DNA from 3 places in the Mesorhizobium sp. B1-1-5 genome. Region 3 is predicted to be linked to each of the others. Evidence: predicted binding sites of a transcription regulator. Region 3 holds the regulator's gene; each other region holds the start of a gene.
What was found. Region 3 encodes LexA, which represses DNA repair genes until DNA is damaged. Its sites were predicted from a motif close to TGTTCNNNNTGTGTTCNG; they were not measured.
Positions count from the first base shown of each region.

Region 1: a site for LexA is predicted at 3,367-3,384, ahead of recA (recombinase RecA). Genes of this name have one in related genera too.
Region 2: a site for LexA is predicted at 1,642-1,659, ahead of dinB (DNA polymerase IV). Genes of this name have one in related genera too.

Region 1 is NZ_VFWS01000018.1:39,567-45,074, reverse strand. It holds gene alaS (alanine--tRNA ligase) at 1-1,784, opposite strand, end outside; gene recA (recombinase RecA) at 2,211-3,308, opposite strand; gene FJ980_RS09440 (carbohydrate kinase family protein) at 3,682-4,620, shown strand; gene FJ980_RS09435 (pseudouridine-5'-phosphate glycosidase) at 4,662-5,508, shown strand, end outside.
Region 2 is NZ_VFWS01000006.1:57,590-63,097, forward strand. It holds gene FJ980_RS04145 (TadE/TadG family type IV pilus assembly protein) at 1-124, shown strand, start outside; gene FJ980_RS04150 (hypothetical protein) at 161-412, opposite strand; gene FJ980_RS04155 (polymerase) at 464-697, opposite strand; gene FJ980_RS04160 (cupin domain-containing protein) at 1,075-1,455, shown strand; gene dinB (DNA polymerase IV) at 1,726-2,988, shown strand; gene FJ980_RS04170 (patatin-like phospholipase family protein) at 3,208-4,446, shown strand; gene FJ980_RS04175 (SDR family oxidoreductase) at 4,574-5,278, shown strand; gene FJ980_RS04180 (hypothetical protein) at 5,322-5,508, opposite strand, start outside.
Region 3 is NZ_VFWS01000121.1:3,067-8,574, forward strand. It holds gene FJ980_RS25135 (ComEC/Rec2 family competence protein) at 1-2,500, shown strand, start outside; gene lexA (transcriptional repressor LexA) at 2,484-3,218, opposite strand; gene kynU (kynureninase) at 3,632-4,879, shown strand; gene FJ980_RS25150 (alpha/beta hydrolase) at 4,927-5,508, shown strand, end outside.

The sequences.
Region 1 (5,508 bases), on a different contig from region 3:
CGCAGCCTTTCGGGCGCAACCAGCGACCCCTTCTGCGCGACATGGGTGCCCAGCACCTCGCGCAGCGCCTCGTGGATGAGATGCGTCGCGGAGTGGTTGGCGCGCAGCCTCGAGCGGCGGGCATGATCGACCTTCAGCTCGACGGCATCACCCGTTTTGACCGTGCCTTTGGCCACCTTGCCGAGATGCACGAACAAACCATCGGCCTTCTTCTGCGTGTCCGAGATCTCGATTGAAAAACCCTCGCCGGAAATCACGCCGGTGTCGCCCATCTGGCCGCCGGATTCGCCGTAGAACGGCGTCTGGTTGACGACCACGGCGACCGCATCGCCCTGGCTCGCGCTGTCGATGGTCTTGCCGTCCTTGACCAGGGCCTGGACGATGCCTTCCGCAGCTTCAGTCTCATAGCCGAGGAATTCGGTCGCGCCGGTCTTTTCGCGCACGGAGAACCACACCGTCTCGGTCGCGGCTTCGCCCGAGCCAGCCCAATGCGCGCGCGCCTCGGCCTTTTGCCGCTCCATCGCGTCGGTGAAGCCGGCGATATCGACCGAGATGCTGCGCTGGCGCAGCGCATCCTGGGTCAGATCGAGCGGGAAGCCATAGGTATCGTAGAGCTTGAAGGCCGTCTCGCCGTCCAGCATGTCGCCGGCTTTGAGCGTCTCGGTCGCGTCCGAAAGCAGGCCGAGGCCGCGCACCAGCGTCTTGCGGAAGCGTCTTTCCTCAAGCTTCAGCGTTTCGGTGATCAGCGCCTCGCCGCGCACCAGCTCGGGATAGGCCTGGCCCATCTCGCGCACCAGCGACGGCACCAGCTGCCACATCAGCGGCTCCTTGGCGCCCAGCAGCTGCGCGTGGCGCATGGCACGGCGCATGATGCGGCGCAGCACATAGCCGCGCCCCTCATTCGACGGCAGCACGCCGTCGGCCACCAGGAACGAGGACGAGCGCAGATGATCCGCGATGACGCGGTACGACCCGACGTTCTCCTGGCTTGGCCCCTGGCCGAGCGCGGAGGACGCAGCGTCGATCAGATGCTTGAACAGGTCGGTCTCGAAGACGCTTTCGACGCCCTGCAGGATAGAGGCCATGCGCTCCAGGCCCATGCCGGTGTCGATCGAGGGACGCGGCAGGTCGACGCGCTCATCCTTGGTCACCTGCTCGTATTGCATGAACACCAGGTTCCAGAATTCCAGGAACCGGTCGCCATCCTCTTCCGGGCTGCCGGGCGGTCCGCCCCAGATATGCTCGCCGCGATCGATGAAGATTTCCGAGCACGGGCCGCAGGGGCCGGTGTCGCCCATCGCCCAGAAATTATCCGAGGTAGGAATCCGGATGATGCGATCGTCCGAGAAGCCGGCGATCTTCTTCCAGTAAGCCGCCGCCTCGTCGTCGGTATGGTAGACGGTGACGAGCAGCTTGTCCTTCTTGAGGCCGAAACCCTTGGTGATCAGGTTCCACGCAAGCTCGATCGCGCGCTCCTTGAAATAGTCGCCGAACGAGAAATTGCCGAGCATCTCGAAGAAGGTCAGATGGCGCGCGGTGTAGCCGACATTGTCGAGGTCGTTGTGCTTGCCGCCGGCGCGCACGCTCTTTTGCGCGGTAGAGGCCCGCGAATAGGGACGCTTCTCCAGGCCCGTGAAGACGTTCTTGAACTGCACCATGCCGGCGTTGGTGAACATCAGCGTCGGATCGTTGCGCGGCACCAGCGGGCTGGAGGCGACGATCTCGTGGCCCTCCTTGCGGAAGTAGTCGAGGAATGTCGACCGGATGTCGTTCACGCCACTCATTGCATACTGCCTTTTTCGCAAGAACCGCCGGCCCGGCCGGCGGCAAATGGGCTTTGGTGTTTCAGAAGATAGATTGGCCTTTTAGCGATAGCTCTTGAGCCTGTCCAGAAACACGCAAAACAGGCGTGTCGCTCAAAACTGCGCAAGCGGTTTTGGGAAAACGACATGCACAAGCATGGACCAAAGCGCATTGCTGAATTCATTGCAGCGCGGCCAATCGGCCGACGAGCGGCGGCTCAGCGCTGCCCGCGAAACGCAAAACCGCCGGCACGAAGGCCGGCGGTTCGGGTTACGCAATACAAGAACTCGATTACATAAGCATAAGACGATAAACCAGGATTGTGGCCGAACTCCGGCTAAGCCAACCAACTATCCTCGGCCGCCCTCGGGTCGCGCAGAGCCCAAAATCCCAGGCGTAAACGCACTTTACAGGGCGCCGGCTTCGTCCTCGAAACCGTCGTCGCCGCCTTCCGAGCCGCCATTCTCAAGGAATTTCTCGGCGATCAGCCCGGCATTCTGGCGCAATGCAAGCTCGACCTCACGCGCCGTGTCGGGATTGTCGCGCAGGAACAGTTTTGCGTTCTCGCGACCCTGGCCGAGGCGCTGGGAATTGTAGGAGAACCAGGCGCCCGACTTCTCGATGACGCCGGCCTTGACGCCGAGATCGATCAGCTCGCCGGTCTTCGACACGCCCTCGCCATACATGATGTCGAACTCGACCACCTTGAAGGGCGGGGCCAGCTTGTTCTTCACCACCTTGACGCGGGTCTGGTTGCCGACGACCTCGTCGCGGTCCTTGACCGAGCCGATGCGGCGGATGTCGAGGCGCACCGAGGCGTAGAATTTCAGCGCGTTGCCGCCGGTGGTCGTCTCGGGCGAGCCGAACATGACGCCGATCTTCATGCGGATCTGGTTGATGAAGATGACCATGGTGTTGGAACGCGAGATCGAGGCGGTCAGCTTGCGCAGCGCCTGGCTCATCAGGCGAGCCTGAAGACCGGGCAGCGAATCGCCCATCTCGCCTTCGATTTCAGCGCGCGGCGTCAGTGCCGCCACCGAGTCGACGACCAGCACGTCGATGGCGCCCGAACGCACCAGCGTGTCGCAGATCTCCAGCGCCTGCTCGCCGGTGTCGGGCTGCGAGATCAAAAGGTTCTCGAGGTCGACGCCAAGCTTGCGGGCATAGACCGGATCGAGCGCGTGCTCGGCATCGACGAAGGCGCAGATGCCGCCCTTCTTCTGGGCTTCCGCAACCGTGTGCAGCGCCAGCGTCGTCTTGCCCGAGCTTTCCGGCCCGTAAATCTCGATGATGCGGCCGCGCGGCAGGCCGCCGACGCCGAGCGCGATGTCGAGGCCGAGCGAGCCGGTCGGCACGGTTTCGATCTCGACCACCTGCTCGTTGGCGCCGAGCCGCATGATCGAGCCCTTGCCGAACGCGCGCTCGATTTGCGACAGCGCCGCGTCCAGAGCCTTTGATTTGTCCACTGCCTTATCCTCTACAAGCCGCAAAGAATTCTGAGCCATGATACATCACCCCTTGGTCGTCAATGAAGGCCGGACAATCCGTGATCCCTGCTTGTTTTGTACCTTTTTTGTTCTCATTTGGCAAGGGGCAACAAATATCTGAAAAATAATCAATATCTGGATTTGTTCTATTTTTGTCTCACCAAGGCTGGTACAGGGTGCAGCCACCGGTCCAGAAGAGATTTCGATATCCGGCCGTCCGAATCGCGACCCCGATTGCAGGGCGACCTGAGGAAACCTAGACCAATTGCAGGAAAAGTGCGTAGCGGTTTTCCGTCCGGGATAAAGACTTAGGGCAGTTCGGCGATTCCGTGAAACGCTGAACCGCTCTAGTGTGCGCAGCCGCGCGACCAACGAAAGTCACCGACCCGAAATGCCGACATCCCCAACAATCCTGGCGCTTGGCGGCGCCCATATCGACCGGCGCGGCCAGGTCTCGGGCATCTATGTGCCCGCGGCTTCGAATCCCGGCATCATGCGCGAGGACGTCGGCGGCGTGGTTTTCAACGCGCTGCGCAGCGTGGTGAAGCGCGGCGTGTCGGCCTCGCTGATCTCGGTGCGTGGCGGCGACGCTGCGGCGGACACGGTCGCCTCGGCGATCGACAACGCCGGGATAACCGACCTTTCGGTGGTGTTCCTCGACCGCACGACGCCGAGCTACACGGCGCTGATCGATGCCGAAGGCGAGTTGATCGTCGGGCTTGCCGACATGGCGCTCTACGACCTTGCCTTCCCCAAGCAAATAAGGCGCGCCAAGGTGCGCGAGGCGATCGCCGCCGCCGACGCCATCATGTGCGACGCCAACCTGCCGACGGCGGCGCTGGAGCGCCTGCTGGCGCTTGCCGGGGGCCGGCCGGTCTTCGCCATAGCCGTCTCGCCGGCCAAGGTCGTCCGCCTGGCGCCGCTGCTCGACCGTCTGTCGCTGCTCTTCATGAACCGTCGCGAGGCCGCCGCGCTGGTCGGCGCCGAGCCATCCGGCAAGACCCTTGTCGACGCGCTCAGGCGCGCTGGCCTGAATGCCGGCGTGGTCACGTCCGGCAGCGCTCCGGTGCTAGGCTTCGACGACACCGGCATCTTCGAGATCGACCCGCCCGCGCCGCGCAAGGTGGCCGACGTGACCGGCGCCGGCGACGCCTTGACCGGCGCAACCGTCGCCGCCTTGCTGCGCGGCCTGCCACTGCGCGCAGCACTACGCGAAGGCCTTGCCGCGGCAATGCTCGCCATAGAGAGCCCGCAGGCCGTGCCGTCCTTCACGATCACCACCTTCACGCAGGCGCTTGCCCTTGTGCCGGAGCCGCGGGAAGTGGCATAGGGCCACCACTGCCGGAGCAATCCCTCGGATCGGAGACAGCCATGACGCCTGACACCGCCCGCCCCTTTGTCGACATCCATCCGCCCGTGGCGGAGGCGCTTGCCGCCGGCCGGCCCGTGGTGGCGCTGGAAAGCACCATCATCACCCACGGCATGCCCTACCCCGACAACGGCGCCATGGCCGCCAAGATCGAGCAGATCATCATCGATGGCGGCGCGGTACCGGCGACGATCGCCGTGGTCGAGGGCCGCATCAAGATCGGCCTCTCCGACGGCGAGCGCGAATCGCTTGCCATGACGGGCGATGCCATGAAGCTGTCGCGCGCCGATCTCGGTTTCGCGGTCGCTCAAACGCGCACCGGCGGCACCACGGTTGCGGCGACCATGATCGCCGCGCATATGGCCGGCATAAAAGTGTTCGCCACCGGCGGCATCGGCGGCGTCCACAAGGGCGCTGAGAAAAGCTTCGATATCTCGGCCGACCTCGACGAGCTGGCACGCACGCCGGTCATCGTCGTCTCGGCCGGCGCCAAGGCGATCCTCGACATCGAAAAGACGCTGGAAGTGCTGGAAACGCGCGGCGTGCCGGTCATCGGCCATGGCTGCGAGACGATGCCCGCCTTCTGGTCGAGGCAGTCGCCCTTCCGCGCGCCGCTGACCCTTCATGCGCCGGAAGACATCGCGCATTTCTACCGTACGCGTCAGGCGCTGGGCTTGGGCGGCGGCATCCTCGTCGCCAACCCGGTGCCGCAGAATGACGAAATCCCGGCCGCCGAGATGGACGGCTATATCCAGGCCGCGCAAAAAGCGGCCGAGGCGCAAAACGTCACCGGCAAGGCGGTGACGCCGTTCCTTTTGTCGAAGATCCTTGAGCTGACAGGCGGCCGCA
Region 2 (5,508 bases), on a different contig from region 3:
TTGCCTGCGGCTGGTCGGCGATACCATCTCGATGACGGGGAACTCGGCCGTGAAATCGGATTGCACGGCCGAACTCGGAGGCCGGACGGCGTATGCGGGCCGGATGATCACCTTGGCGAAATGAGCGCCAACCTCCTCCGCCAGGAGGAGGAGATTGCGCCTAGCCGACAATATCCGCGCCCGCTCGCTCGTCGAAGAGCACGGCGCAGCCGCGCTTGAGCGCGACCTGCGTCAAGGCGTTGGCCGCGTCCTCATCCGACGAGACGAAATCGCCGGTCAGGACGCGCAACTCCTCGACGGCCCTCGACATCGGCACGATACGGCCGGCCGAACGGTCGCTCACGCAGGCGTCGATGACGCACAGAAGATCGATGAGGTCGAAATTGTCCATGGCGGCCTCCGCCAGCGCCATCCCTTCGTTCCGTCAACGGCCCGGGGCGCGGACTGGTTCCCGCGCCCGGTTTCATCCGCGCGGCCTGGCGGGCGCGCGCTTGAGATCGAAGCGGGCCGGCAGGCATGGCTCGAGGCAGGCTCGGCGCAGCGATCCGGTGGCAATCGTATCGATCGGAAGAAGGATCACCATACGGGCCTGGCGCTCGGGCCAGAGCGGCCTGCCGAAGACGAAGAAGACGCCGCCGACCAGGCCGGCCAGAAGCAGCGCGGCAAACAGATTGGCGATCATCTTACCAGGTTGCACGGCCGGCAACTCCAGGAGCGGTTTCAGGGAAAGGCGTGCCCGCCATATCGCAGGAATAGCGGGCACGCCGTGGTCAACCGCCGATGAAGGGACTTTGTCCGGCGGCTTGCTAGCCAATGATTTTGGTGCCGTCGTTGTTTCCTGAAAATAGGCGTGTCGGGCCTCTGCGCTCGTACGATGGGACTTCGGTCCGAAGCTGGCCCGGGACCGTCGCCCGAGGGTCGGAACATCCACCTTGCACGACAATGCCCAAGCGTTCGGCTGAGCTCGCGGTCGCCTCAATTAATTAGCAATCACTCATAATAAGGCTTATGAATACACTGGCGGTCGCCGACGATCGCAACGTCAGGCGCCGCTTCACACATGGGAGGGATACCATGGCCGAAGTTGCAATGAAGGTGACGAAACTCGAATCCAAATCGCACAACAATCCCGACGAGGTCCGCGCGCCCGCCAAGACGCGTGTCGAGATCGTGCGGCTGCCGGGCTATACGCTCGGGCGGATGAACATGCAGCCGGGCTGGAAATGGTCCGAATGCGTGAAGCCGGTGGTCAAGACCGACAGCTGCCAAGTCTCGCATGTCGGCTATGCCGTGTCCGGCTCGATCACCATACGGATGACCGACGGCACGCAAAAGACCATCGAGGCCGGCACTTCCTACACCATCCCGCCCGGCCACGACGCCTGGGTGGAAGGCAACCAGCCGTTCCAATGCATCGAGGTGCTGAGCGCCGAACAATACGCCAAGCCGGCATAGCGCAGACAGTCGCAATTTACGTTCAGAAGCGAAGGAGGGATCGCCTCGCGAGGCGATCCCTCCTCAGCCTGCGGCGGCGTCTCCCGCGCAAAGGTCACGCGCACAACCGGCGTTCTATCTGTGGCTGCGCCCCCAGTTGTGGAAACCTGCACGGCCAAGCGTGGTGGCTTGACAGAGAGCTTCTTTTGTTCTCTTTATGTTCCGTTAATTCCCCTTACAAAAGACGCAGCTAATGCTGCAATGCCACACAAATGGCCATGGGAGCGCGCGATGGCCGCCACGAACACCGCCGCGGCCGCCACCATCCTGCATGCCGACCTCGACGCCTTCTACGCCTCGGTCGAGCAGCTGCTCGATCCGTCATTGCGTGGCAAGCCGATCGCCGTCGGCGGAGGCGTGGTGCTGGCGGCCTCCTATGAGGCGAAAATTTTTGGCGTGCGCGGCGGCATGCCGGGCCGCAAAGCGCGCGAGCTCTGCCCTCAGCTCATCTTCGTCGGCGGTCATTTTTCCGAGTACCAGCGCCTCGGCGACGCCGCGATCAAGGTGCTCGACGATTTCACGCCGGCGGTCGAGCGCATCTCGATCGACGAGGCTTTTGCCGACGTCGCCGGCTGCACGCATCTGTTCGGATCGCCGCAAGAGATCGCGCGAAAAATCCGCGAGCGGGTGAAGGCCGAGCTCGGTCTGCCGATCTCGATCGGCGTGGCGCGGACGAAGCATCTGGCCAAGATCGCCTCGCAGGTGGCCAAGCCCGACGGGCTGGTGGTGGTCGAGCCCTGCAGCGAGCTCGCCTTCCTGCACGACCTGCCTGTCACGCTGATGTGGGGTGTCGGCCCGGCGACCAAGGCCAGGCTGGCCGAGATCGGCGTCGAGACGATCGGGCAGCTGGCGCGCACCCATAGCGGCGCGCTGGAGCGGCTGATCGGCCACGCCGCCGGCCAGAAGCTTGCCGCGCTCGCCTGGAACCGCGACCCGCGAAAACTCGAGACACACCGCCGCGCGCATTCGGCCGGCGCGCAATCGGCGCTCGGCAGGAAGCCGGCCGTGCAGCGCGTCTTCGTGCCGACGCTGCTGCATCTGGCCGACCGCGTCGCCAGCCGGTTGCGCGCCAAGGACCGGCCCGGGCGCACGGTGACGGTGCGGGTTCGCTTCGCCGATCTGCGCGCAGTGAGCCGCTCGATCACGCTCGACCAGCCGATCCAGGCGACCGCGATGCTGGCGGAGATCGCTGAGGAACTGGTGCGCGGCGTGCTTGCCGTCCATCCGGGCGAGAAGGACATCTCGCTGCTCGCCATCTCCGTCTCGCATCTGGAGGAGCATGCCGAGCTGCAGCTCGAACTGCCGCTCGGGCTGGCGGACGAGAAGCTGAGGCCCGGCAGCCGCAAAGGTCTCGCGCGCTTCGGCGCCGACCGGGCGGTGGACAAGATCCGCCAGCGCTTTGGCAAGGAAGCGGTCGGCTATGGCACGGTGGCGCTGGAAGGCCCGCGCTCGGTGCCGGACGGGTTTAGGGAATTGGCCGAGAAGGAGCTGTGAGTGGCTGAGGCATCTCCGCTGGCGGCATTGGAGATTGGCGAAAGCCTACGCGCCGTCCGTGCGCTACGTACCAACCGCTTCGGATAACCTCCCATCCGTCGGCGCGGGCCGATTTCCAATCTGTGAAGTTACGCGTTCCCCCACTTGCAAGAACGTCGGTGCTGGGCTCGATTGCCCAAAGCCAGGCTTAAGGACGCCGGAGAGGCAAAGGGGGCCGCGATGGAGCCGATTGCGGCTGGATCACCACCGGACGCGGATGGCGGCGCGCCCGAGCGATACGATCTCGGCCTCTGCCTTTCGGGTGGCGGCTACCGCGCCATGCTGTTTCATGCCGGCGCGCTATGCCGCCTCAACGAGGCCGGGCTGCTCCAGAAACTCGACATGGTAAGCTCGGTCTCGGGCGGCTCGATCGCCGCCGGGCTGCTGGCGGTGCTTTGGCCGCGTTTCGCCTTCGTCGACGGTGTCGCCGCCAATTTCGATATCTATCTGGACAGGATCCTGGAGTTCTCGCAAGTCTTCCTCGACGCGCCGGCGATCTTCAAAGGCCTGCTCAACCCGTTTTCGAGCGCGGCGCGCGAAGTCGCCGCCTGCTACGAGAAACACCTGTTCGCCGGCTCGAGGCCGATGTTGAAGAGCCTGCCGGAAAAACCCTGGTTCGTGTTCTGCTCCAGCAATCTCGGCACCGGCTCGCTGTTCCGGCTGTCGCGGCGCTACATCGCCGACTACCGCATCGGCGTCGCCTACCAGGCCGACCTGCCGGTGGCTCTCGCGATTGCCGCCTCCTCGGCCTTCCCGCCTTTCCTGTCGCCGCTGCGGCTCGACCTCACGCCCTTCGCGTGGAAGAACGACAAGCTCGACCCCTCTGTCGGCCCGCCGGTGCCGCCGCGGCGCGCCGTGCTCACCGATGGCGGCGTCTATGACAATCACGGCATCGAGCCGGCGCTGAGACGCTGCCGCTGGCTTCTGGTCAGCGACGCCGGCGCGCCCTGGCAGGCTTCGAGCGCGGGCTACCGGAACTGGTTATCGCAACTGAAGCGCGTGCTCGACACCACCGACAATCAGGTGCGCTCGCTCAGGCGCCGGGATCTGGTGGCGCGCTTCCAGGCAGCCAAGGACGCCGACGATCGCGGCCTGGCCAACGACGCGACCCGGCCCGGCTATGCGGCGACGCGCGGCGTCTTCTGGTCGATCGCCAGCAAACCCGACACGACCGAGCCGAGCTTCGTGCAGACCGCCGCCGCCGCGCCTGCCGATATCGGCACCTCGCTCCATTTCCTGGGCAGCGAAGAGACGGTCGACCTGGTGAACTGGGGCTATTGCGCCGCCGACCAGGCGCTGCGGGGCTGGTACGAGCCGGCGGTGGCTGCGGGCAAGGGCGTGCCGCTGAAAGCGGGCGACGTGAAGCCCGGCCGCTGCGCGCGAGTGTCGAGGATGGTGATGAGTGGCTTCAAGGTTTGAGGGTGCTCGAGATTGGCAGTTCCGCCGCCTTCGCCAATTATCAATCGCCTTGGCGCAATCCAATCCGGTTCGTGCCCCGCACTGCTTCGTGCTAACAGAGCGCTTTCAGCAAGGAATGGATCAGGACATGGCAGGCGAGAAAGTAGCTTTGGTGACGGCTGGCGGCAGCGGCATGGGGGCCGCGGCGGCCAAGCGCCTGGCGGCGGACGGATTCAAGGTCGGCGTGCTGTCCTCTTCCGGCAAAGGCGAAGCGCTGGGCAAGGAACTCGGCGGCTTCGGCGTCACCGGCTCCAACCAGTCGAATGAGGATCTGAAGCGCCTTACCGACGGGGCGGTGGAACGCTGGGGCCGCATCGACGTGCTGGTCAACAGCGCCGGCCACGGGCCGCGCGCGCAGATCATCGAGATCAGCGACGAGGACTGGCACAAGGGCATCGACACCTATTTCCTCAACGCCGTGCGCCCGACCCGGCTGGTGACGCCGGTGATGCAGAAGCAGAAGGGTGGCGTTATCATCAATATCTCGACCGCCTGGGCCTTCGAGCCGAGCGCGATGTTCCCGACGTCGGCCGTGGCGCGCGCCGGGCTTGCCGCCTACACCAAGATCTTCGCCGACACTTATGCCGCCGACAACATCCGCATGAACAATGTGCTGCCCGGCTGGGTCGACAGCCTGCCGGCGACGAACGAGCGCCGCGAGAGCGTGCCGATGAAGCGCTACGGCACGTCGGAGGAGATCGCCGCGACGATCTCGTTCCTCGCCTCGGACGGAGCCGCCTACATCACCGGGCAGAACATCCGCGTCGATGGCGGCATCACAAGAGCCGTATAAGCCGCACGGCCGAGGGACGGCGCCCGGCATAGCCGGCGACATGTCATTTGCTGCGGCGACGATGCAGCAGCAAAAGAACACCCAGCAACGCAACGACGGCGACCACGTTGCCCACAACGTTGTTCCAAAAACGCGCAGGGTCGTCCGCACACGAAATCCAGCTGAGCCTTCCCCGGATCTCTCCGGTCTTCAGGCCGCAAGCAAGGTTATAGATCGCGAAGGCGGCGAGT
Region 3 (5,508 bases):
GGGCGCGGAGGAGGGCGAGGGAACGACAGCGGGCGTCAGTGAACGCCTGATGTTTGCTCATGCCGTGCCCGCTGAGGAAGCGCCGGTTTCGCTTCCGGCGCCGCGCCCGCCAGCTGAGCTTCTGCCGCCTGGCGGCGGCACGTTACCGCCAGCCTCGCCGACAGCCAATGTCGGCCGGATCCGCAGACAGCTTGGCCGCGTTTCGCTTCCTGCTCTGCGCCGAAGCGTTGCGGTCGCCGCCACCACCGAGCTCGACCGTGGCGTCGGCTTTCTGCTGGTACCGGTGTTCCTGGCAGCCGGCGTGATCTGTTACTTCTCGCTGAGCGCCGAGCCGGACCTCTACAGGCCGCTTCCGGCGGTCGCCCTGATGGCGGTCTGCGCGGCGGTCTCGCGTTCCCGGCACAGAACGCACCTTGCGTTCATGGCGGCGTTTTTCTGCGCCTTGGGCTTTCTCGCGGCCAAGGTGGAGACCTGGCGGATGGCCACCCCGATGCTGGGTTCCGAAATCCAGACACGGCTGACGGGCCGCCTCGTCACCGCCGAGGCGATGGCCAACGGCCGTGTCCGGCTCACCATAGATCTGATATCCACCGAGCGTCCGAAGCTGCGCTACGCGCCGGACCGTATCAGGCTGTCGGCGCGCAGGATCCCGTCCGGCATGACGGCCGGGTCGATCCTGACCGGCTATGCCAAGCTGCTGCCGCCGACAGGTCCGGTTCGGCCGGACAGCTACGACTTTTCCTTCGACAGCTATTTTGCCGGCATCGGCGCCAGTGGCTTTTTCCTGGGCGATCCGAAACTTGTCGCGTCGACCCAGACAGTTCCAACGGAGGTGCCTTTCGGCGCGCGCGTGGCATCGGCCATAGAAAACGCTCGCGAGGGGATTGCCGACCACATCAGGAGCAGCATCGGTGGTTCCGAGGGTGAGATCGCAGCGGCGCTGATCGTCGGCGTTCGTGCCGGCATTCCGGACGAAATCAACGAGTCGATGCGACGGACCGGCATCTACCACATCATTTCGATCTCCGGCCTGCATATGGCGCTGGTTGCCGGCACGATCATGGTGCTTTTGCGCGGCGCCTTCGCGCTGTTTCCGGATTTCTCGTCGCGGCGGCCGGTGAAGAAATACGCCGCCGGGATCGCACTCATCTCGATCGCCGCCTACCTCATCATCTCCGGCATCGTGGTGGCGGCCGAGCGAAGCTTCATCATGCTGGCCGTGATGCTCGCCGCCGTGCTCTTCGACCGCGCGGCGCTGACAATGCGCAACCTGGCGATCTCTGCCATCGCCGTGATCCTTGTCTCGCCGCACGAAGTGGTTGGCCCGAGCTTCCAGATGTCCTTCGCCGCCACCGCCGCCCTGGTCGGCGCCTATGCCGGCTTTGCCGATTATCGCGCCGGCAAAACGACCGCGCCGCCGGCAAAGCGTTCGTTCCTCGGGTTCCTGTCGCGAAAACTGGTGGTTGGCGTGGGCGGCGCCGCCGTGACGTCGCTCATCGCGGGCAGCGCGACATTGCTGTTTGCCATCTGGCACTTCCAGCGGGTGTCGCCGCTCAGCCTGCTTGCCAATCTGGCGGTCATGCCGATCGTCTCGCTGATCGTCATGCCGTTCGCCGTGCTGAGCGCGCTGGCCATGCCCTTCGGCTTCGACGGTCCGCTCCTCTATGTGATGGGCAAGGGGCTGACGGCGATGATCGCCATCTCGGCATGGATTTCCGAGCGCTCGCCTGTCGATGCCGTCGGGCTGATCTCGATCCAGTCGGTGCTGCTGGCGACGGTCGCGCTGGTCGTCGCGACAATGGCCACCACCTGGCTGAGGCTTGCCGCCGTTCCCTTCGCGCTCGCCGCGCTGCTGGCCATTCCGCACGTCCGCACACCGGATGTGCTCATTTCCGAGGACGCGCATCTGGTGGCGATGCCGATCGGCGGCGGCGAGCTTGCCGTCAATCGCGAACGCTCCAACGAGTTCACTACCGACAACTGGAAACGGGCGCTGAAAGCCGAGGATATCGTGCCGCCGGAAAGGTTCGCCAAAGATACGCTGGACATTGCCGATCCCGTCGACCTGCCACCCGGCTCGCCCTTCTATTGCACCGGCGATCTCTGCATCGGCCGGCATCCTTCCGGCGCGATCGTCGCGCTCGCCGAGACCCGCGACGCCGCCCGGCCGGCCTGCGGTTTCGCCGACCTCATCGTCATCAACGACGCCACGGCCTATAACCCATGCCGCGATCCGCGTGTGCTCGTCGTCACCAAGCGGCAGCTGGCGCGCGACGGCAGCGCCGCCGTCTTCTTCGATCCGCAATCGGCAACCGCGCGGCCAACCGTCCGCTACGCGGTCGTAGAACCATACCGACCCTGGCACGAGCAGCGGAAATACACGCGCGAGGCGAGGGGACTGGCGCCCTATAAGCAGCCGGAAAACCAGCCGCCGCACCGGCCCAATAGATTGTCGTCCGGGCGAAGACGGCGAGCAGTTCTGCTCAATAGCGGCGAATAAGTCCCACGAGCTTGCCCTGAACCTTGACCCGGTCCGGTCCAAAGATCCGGGTCTCATAGGCCGGGTTGGCGGCTTCGAGCGCGATCGAGGCACCCTTGCGGCGGAAACGCTTCAAGGTTGCCTCCTCATCGTCGACGAGCGCCACCACGATCTCGCCCGGGCTTGCCGTGTTGGCATTGCGGATGATGACGGTATCGCCGTCGAAGATCCCGGCCTCGATCATCGAGTCGCCCTTGACCTCCAACGCATAATGCTCGCCGCCCATGATCATGTCCGGCGGCACCGAGATCGAATGCGTCTGGTGCTGGATGGCGTCAATCGGCACGCCGGCGGCGATGCGGCCCATCACCGGAATGGATACGGCCGCCGCGGCCTCGTCGTCATTGCTTGGCGTCGGGGTGCGCGATGGCGTCGCCGGCTTGACCTGGCGATTGAGATTGCCTTGGCCGCCCTGGATGACGCTCGGCGAAAACTTCTTCGCGGCATTAAGGCCTGGCGCGATCGAGTCGGGCAGGCGCAGCACTTCCAGCGCGCGCGCCCGGTTCGGCAGCCGGCGAATGAAGCCGCGTTCTTCCAGCGCCGTGATCAGCCGGTGGATGCCGGACTTGGAGGCAAGGTCGAGCGCCTCCTTCATCTCATCGAATGATGGAGGAATTCCGCTCTCCTTCAGGCGTTCATGGATGAACATCAGGAGTTCATGTTGTTTGCGCGTCAGCATCGGCGGCCCCCACGGGTTCTGAAACCAGAATCAGAAAAACAAACCCAGAACAAACACTATCTGTTCCAGTTGTGTTCCGCAACCGTTTAAAGTTTAGTGAATTTGTTAAGGCGGCCGAAACGATGTCGCATCCGGTGATGCCTTGGCCGTCCCGGCTGGGGTAGGGGCGTTGATTCCGCTCGGATTTGGAGCCTCCTTAAGCTGAATCAAGAGCCGACACCATCACGAAGCCGTGGATGGGATCACGTCGGTTTCTGCGCAAGCGTGCCGCACCGTGCCAACCTTAGCAATGGTTCCGATCCAGGGTCTTCGCCGTCTATGGACCAGCTAACATAGGACCAAAGGTTCTTGCCCTGTCGCCGACGGTGGTGAGACAACCCCCTTGGCCAGATCGAAATGGAGGCGGCAGCACAATGAGGGGAATTCCTGATTTCGCCGAAGTCGAGGCGATGGATGCCGCGGATCCGCTGCGCGCCACACGCGATCGCTTCGTCTTGCCGGAAGGCGTCATATACCTCGACGGCAATTCGCTGGGCGCTGCTTCGATCGACGCCTTCAACGAGATCGAGACTGCCGCGAGGCAGGAATGGGCGCGGGATCTCATCCGCGCCTGGAACACCGCCGACTGGTTCGATATGCCCATCGAGCTGGGCGACCAGCTCGGGCGCCTGATCGGCGCGAAACCCGGCCAGACGGTCGTTTGCGACACGACCTCGATCAATATCTACAAGGTCCTGCATGCGGCACTTGCAATGCGGCCCGAGCGTTCGGTGATCGTTGCCGAGGCCGACAGCTTTCCGACCGACCTCTACATGGCGGAAGGGGTCGCATCGACGCGGCCCGGCACGGTGCTGCGGCTCGAAGGCGCCGATGCCCCGACGATTGAGGAACTGGTCGACGATCGCGTCGCCGTCATCCTGGTCAACCACGTCAACTACAAATCCGGCCGGCTGCGCGACATGGCGGCGCTCACCCGCAAGGCCCATGAAGCCGGGGCGTTGATCGTGTGGGACCTCTGCCACACGGCGGGTGCGCTGCCGGTGGATCTCGACGGCTCGAATGCCGATTTCGCTGTCGGCTGCACCTACAAATATCTCAATGGCGGGCCGGGCTCGCCGGCCTTCATCTACGCCGCGAACCGCCACCACCGCGACATTCGCCAGCCGCTCAGCGGCTGGTGGAGCCATGCCCGGCCTTTCGCATTCGAGCAGGGCTATGCCGCCGGCACGGGGATCCGGCGGTTCCTGTGCGGAACGCAGCCGGTGCTGTCGATGCGCGCGCTGAAAGGCGCGCTGGATATCTGGAACGACGTCGACATGACAGCCGTGCGTGGAAAAAGCGTCGCGCTGACGGACCTGTTCATTCGGCTTGTCGAGGCCAGATGCGGCGGCTTCGGTCTTGAGTTGGAGAGCCCGCGCTCAGGCGCAGAACGCGGCAGCCAGGTATCGTTCGCCCATCCAAATGGCTACCAGGTGATGCGCGCCCTGATCGAGCGCGGCGTGATCGGCGATTTCCGCGCGCCATCCACCATTCGTTTCGGCTTCACGCCGCTCTATGTCGGTTACCGAGATGTCTGGAATGCGGTCGAGGTGCTGGAGGACATCCTGCGCACTGGCATCTGGCAAGACGCGCGCTTTGCCGTCAAAACAACCGTTACCTGACTTTGAATCGGCGATGCCGAACAAATGACCTGATCGCGGAGGCACCGTTGCTGGGACATCGTATTGTCGACTGGGATGACGCCTACGCAAATGGCGCCAATATCGCGGGTGGCGACCGCTGGCCGGCGGCGTGGGATGGACCGGCGCGGGCGTTTCGCGAACAACGGCTGGCGGAGGGCAGGTCGCGGCTCGATATCGTGTATGGCGAAGCGCCGCGCAATCGCTTCGACCTATTTCTCCCGTCTGCGGCGCCAAAGGGGCTCGTTGTGTTCATCCACGGCGGCTACTGGATGGAGTCGGACAAGAGCTCCTGGTCGCATCTGGCTGGAGGCGCGATCGGCCGCGGCTTTGCCGTCGCCATGCCCTCCTACACGCTTTGCCCGCAGACCAGGATCGGCGGCATAGTCGGCGAGGTCGCTGCAGCGATCGAGAAGGTGGCGACCATGGTCGATGGTCCGCTGATGCTGACCGGGCACTCGGCCGGCGGCCATCTCGCCAGCCGAATGATGACCACGGCCTCACCGCTATCATCCGATGTGGCGCGGCGCATACGCCAGGTGGTTTCGATTTCAGGCCTGCACGACCTTCGGCCGCTGATGTTCACAGCGCTGAACGAGACCCTGAACATC